Regions from separate parts of the Mesorhizobium sp. M1A.T.Ca.IN.004.03.1.1 genome, predicted to be linked through region 1. Evidence: riboswitches for the same ligand, from Rfam matches in the RefSeq annotation. Region 1 holds a riboswitch; the other holds the start of a gene.
The links. Region 1 has a riboswitch for S-adenosylmethionine ahead of EOD29_RS15355 (homoserine O-acetyltransferase). Riboswitches for the same ligand answer to the same signal wherever they lie in the genome.
Positions count from the first base shown of each region.

Region 1 (2,390 bases):
CGCAGGATGTAGCCGCGCGCGCTGAGATAGTCGTCCGCGGCCGCTGCCGAATGCTTTTTGTTGTCGGGGAAGTGGATCAGCAGGAAATTGCCGACGCTGGGCGTCACGCGCAGCCCGAGCCCGGTCAGCTCCTCGCTGACCCAGGCAAGCCACTTCTCGTTATGCGCCACGCTGCGCTCGACATGGGCGCGGTCGCGGATGGCCGCGATGCCGGCCTCGATCGCGGTTGCATTGACGTTGAAGGGCCCGCGCACCCGGTTGATGGCATCGACGATATGCGCCGGTCCGTACATCCAGCCGATGCGTGCGCCGCCGAGGCCGAGCTTGGAGAAGGTGCGGGTCATGACCACGTTCTCCGAGCTCCCGGCCAGCTCGATGCCGGCTTCATAGTCGTTGCGCCGCACATATTCGGCATAGGCCGCGTCGAGCACCAGGAGCACGCTCTTGGGCAGTCCGGCATGCAGCCGGCGCACCTCCTGGAACGGCACATAAGTGCCGGTCGGATTGTTGGGGTTGGCGAGGAACACGATCCGCGTCGCCGGCGTCACCGCGGCGAGGATTGCGTCGATGTCGGCGCGCTCGTCCGTCTCCTTGACCGCCACCGGCTTGGCGCCGGCGGCTTGGATATAGATCTTGTAAACCATGAAGGCGTGTTCGGTGAACACGGCCTCGTCTCCCGGCGCGAGATAGGTCTGCGCCAGCAGCCCCAGGATCTCGTCGGAGCCATTGGAGCAGACGATGTTTGCCGGATTGAGGCCGTGCACATCGGCGATCGCCTCGCGCAGCCGGCGGGCGGAGCCGTCGGGATAAACGTCCAATTTGGCAGCCACCTCCCGGGCGGCCTCGATCGCCTTCGGCGAGGGCCCGAGCGGATTCTCATTGGACGACAGCTTGTAGACCTTCGTCACGCCGGCCGGCGCGGTGCTTTTTCCCGGCACATAGGCCTCGATGTCCATGATGCCCGCGCGGGGCGTCGGACGTGGCTGATCCTGCTTCATGTCACAAATCCGTCGAGAGGCCCTGGTTCGAGGCCGCAGCGGAAATACAGGCGGTGGCCCCGAATGTCGAGGGGCCGGCGCGCTCGCGCGTAGGCAGACCGTTGACGAAGCGCGGCGCTGGCCCTAGAAGAACAGCCGGATCTCCCGTGGTGATTTGGCCGGTCGGCTTGCAGCCACGTTAAACAATTCGCTAAAGGGCCGTTTGCAACCTGTAACCGGCTTTGCGAAGGCAGGCCGGTTTTTTGTTGTCCGTTGCCGGCCGGACGCCGTATCGCGAGATCGATGCGACTGGATGGGGAATGCAATGGCCGCTCAGCGCGCTCCAAGGACCAACCACGAGGCCGACCAACCGTCGAGCCCGGTGTTGCAGTTCGGTCCCGACAAGCCGCTAAAACTCGATGCGGGCACCGTGCTGTCGCCGTTCCAGGTCGCTTACCAGACCTACGGCGCCCTCAACGACGCCCGCTCCAACGCCATCCTCGTCTGCCACGCGCTGACCGGCGACCAGCATGTCGCCAGCACCAACCCGGTGACCGGCAAGCCGGGCTGGTGGGAGGTGCTGATCGGCCCCGGCAGGATCATCGACACCAGCCGCTTTTTTGTCATTTGCGCCAACGTCATCGGCGGCTGCCTCGGCTCCACCGGCCCGGCCTCGACCGATCCGGCGACAGGCAGGCCCTATGGGCTCGACCTGCCGATCATCACCATCCGCGACATGGTGCGGGCGCAGCTGATGCTGGTCGATCATTTCGGCATCGAGAAGCTGTTCTGCGTGCTCGGCGGCTCGATGGGCGGCATGCAGGTGCTGCAATGGGCCGCAAGCTACCCGGAACGCGTCTTCTCCGCGTTGCCGATCGCCACCGGCGCCCGCCATTCCTCGCAGAACATCGCCTTCCACGAGGTCGGGCGGCAGGCTGTCATGGCCGATCCGGACTGGCACGGCGGCAAATATCTCGATTTCGGCAGGCGGCCGGAAAAGGGGCTCGCCGTGGCGCGCATGGCCGCGCACATCACTTACCTCTCGGAAGCAGCGCTGCACCGCAAGTTCGGCCGCAACCTGCAGGATCGCGAGGCGCTGACCTTCGGCTTCGACGCCGATTTCCAGATCGAAAGCTATCTGCGCCATCAGGGCATGACCTTCGTCGACCGTTTCGACGCCAACTCCTACCTCTATCTGACCCGCGCTATGGACTATTTCGACCTCGCCGCCGACCACGGCGGACGGCTGGCCGATGCCTTCGCGGGCACTAAGACACGCTTCTGTCTCGTGTCGTTCACAAGCGACTGGCTGTTTCCGACCGAGGAAAGCCGCTCGATCGTGCATGCATTGAACGCCGCCGGCGCGTCCGTCTCCTTCGTCGAGATCGAGACCGACCGCGGCCACGACGCTTT
Region 1 covers NZ_RZTV01000004.1:293,571-295,960, forward strand. Annotated here, with positions in the region: gene hisC (histidinol-phosphate transaminase) at 1-998, opposite strand, end outside; SAM riboswitch at 1,135-1,212, shown strand; gene EOD29_RS15355 (homoserine O-acetyltransferase) at 1,303-2,390, shown strand, end outside.

Region 2 (2,390 bases), on a different contig from region 1:
CGACATCTGCTTCCTGACGATATCCGCCTGGGGATGGTCGGCCCGGCCCGGATAGATGACGCGGGCGATCTCCGCCCGGCCAGCCAGGAAGTCCGCGATCTTGCCGGCGCTTTCGGTCTGCTGGCGCACGCGCAGCGGCAGCGTCTCGAGGCCCTTCAGCAGCGTCCATGCGTTGAATGGCGACAGGCTCGGGCCGGTGTGCCGGAAATAGTCGTGCAAGTTCTCGTCGATCCACTTCTTGTCCGACAGGATGACGCCGCCGAGGCAGCGGCCTTGTCCGTCGATATGCTTGGTCGCCGAGTAGACCACGATATGGGCGCCGAGCTGCAGCGGCTTCTGCTGCAGCGGCGTGGCAAAGACGTTGTCGACGATCACGCGTGCGCCGATCGAATTGGCTAAAGCGGCGACAGCGGCGATATCGACCACTTCCAGCGTCGGGTTGGTCGGGCTTTCCAGGAAGAACAGCTTGGTGTTCGGCCTGACCGCTTTTTCCCAATTGGCAATGTCGGTGCCGTCGATCAGCGTCGCCTCGATGCCATAGCGCGGCGCCAGCGTCTCGACCACCCAGCGGCAGGAACCGAACAGGGCTCGCGCCGCAACGATGTGATCGCCGGCCTTGACGCTGCAGAGCAGGGCGGCGGACACGGCGGCCATGCCGGAAGCGGTGGCACGTGCGTCTTCCGCGCCTTCCAGCGCGCACATGCGCTTCTCGAACATATCGACGGTCGGGTTGGCGTAGCGCGAATAGATGAAGCCGGGTTCCTCGCCCTTGAAGCGGGCTTCCGCTGCCTGGGCCGTCTCGTAGACATAGCCCTGGGTGAGATACATCGCCTCGGCGGTCTCGCCGAAGCCGGAACGCAGCGTCCCGCCATGCACGAGTGCCGTCTGAGGTTTCCAGTTACGCGTCTTGGTCATCGCCCTGCTTCCAAACACAAAAAAACCGGCCGCGACGTCGCAACCGGTCCATACGGCCTTGCGGCCCGACGGTCCTTTAGCGACTTGTTTAACGTGGCTGCAAGCCGACCGGCCAAATCACCACGGGATAACGACCCTTTAGACCCGCACCGCGCTTGCGTCAATTGCCGGCTTGATTAAGAGGGTTGTACCAGGCAGCCTCCGCAAAAGTGTCCCGCGGTTTTGCGACAGGAAACTGCGACGACAATGACTTCGCCCGGAGCCAGACATTGCGGCAGACAGGCATTCTTCCGGATCAGGACATCGCGGCGCTCTTCCAGTCGGGCGCGCTGAAGTCGCCGCGCGCGCTCGACACCAACCAGATCCAGCCGGCCAGCCTCGATCTCAGACTTAGCGACAAGGCCTTTCGCGTGCGGGCTTCCTTTCTGCCCGGTCCCGATCATCTGGTGGCCGACAAGCTGGACCGGCTGAAGCTGCATGAGATCAACCTCGCCGAGGGTGCGGTGCTGGAGACGGGCTGCGTCTACATCGTGCCGCTGCAGGAAAGCCTGGCGCTGCCAGCGGAAGTCTCGGCTTCGGCCAACCCGAAGAGCTCGACCGGACGGCTCGACATTTTCACGCGTGTCATGACCGACCGCGGCCATGAATTCGATAAGATCGTCGCCGGCTATCATGGCCCGCTCTACCTCGAGGTCAGCCCGCGCACCTTCCCGATCGTCGTGCGCGCCGGCTCGCGCCTGTCGCAGATCCGCTTCCGCACCGGCAACGCCGTGCTGTCGGAGAATGAGTTGCGTGACCTCCATCACGCCGAGATGCTGGTTGCGACCGAGCCGCCCAACATCTCCGGCGGCGGCATTGCGCTCTCTATCGATCTCGACGGCGACAAGGATGGCCTGGTCGGCTATCGCGGCAAGCACCACACCGGCCTCGTCGACGTCGACAAGCGCGCCGCTCAGGATGTGGTCGACTTCTGGGAACCGCTCTACAAGAGCGGGGCCGGCGAGCTCGTGCTCGACCCGGACGAGTTCTACATCCTGGTCTCTCGCGAAGCCGTGCACGTGCCGCCGCTCTATGCCGCCGAGATGACGCCTTTCGATCCGCTGGTCGGCGAGTTCCGCGTCCACTATGCCGGCTTTTTCGACCCGGGCTTCGGCCATTCCGCCGCCGGCGGCAGCGGCAGTCGCGCGGTGCTTGAAGTGCGCAGCCACGAGGTGCCGTTCATCCTCGACCACGGCCAGATCGTCGGTCGCCTCGTCTACGAGCATATGCTGAAGCGCCCGCAGGCACTCTATGGCAGCGAGCTGGGCTCCAACTATCAGGCGCAGGGGCTGAAGCTCTCCAAGCATTTTCGCGCCGCGCGCTGATCGCCAGGCTGTGCTTGCCCGGCCTCGCGTGCCGTGCTTGGCTGCGTCCGACAATGTAGCAACTGAACGCAAGGGGATGAAAATGCAGACATCCAGATGGATCCTGTCGGC
Region 2 covers NZ_RZTV01000006.1:272,917-275,306, forward strand. Annotated here, with positions in the region: gene EOD29_RS21085 (O-succinylhomoserine sulfhydrylase) at 1-915, opposite strand, end outside; SAM riboswitch at 972-1,049, opposite strand; gene EOD29_RS21090 (2'-deoxycytidine 5'-triphosphate deaminase) at 1,185-2,279, shown strand; gene EOD29_RS21095 (ABC transporter substrate-binding protein) at 2,362-2,390, shown strand, end outside.
Region 2: linked by a shared signal. The riboswitch ahead of EOD29_RS21085 (O-succinylhomoserine sulfhydrylase) and the one ahead of EOD29_RS15355 (homoserine O-acetyltransferase) in region 1 are both predicted to bind S-adenosylmethionine.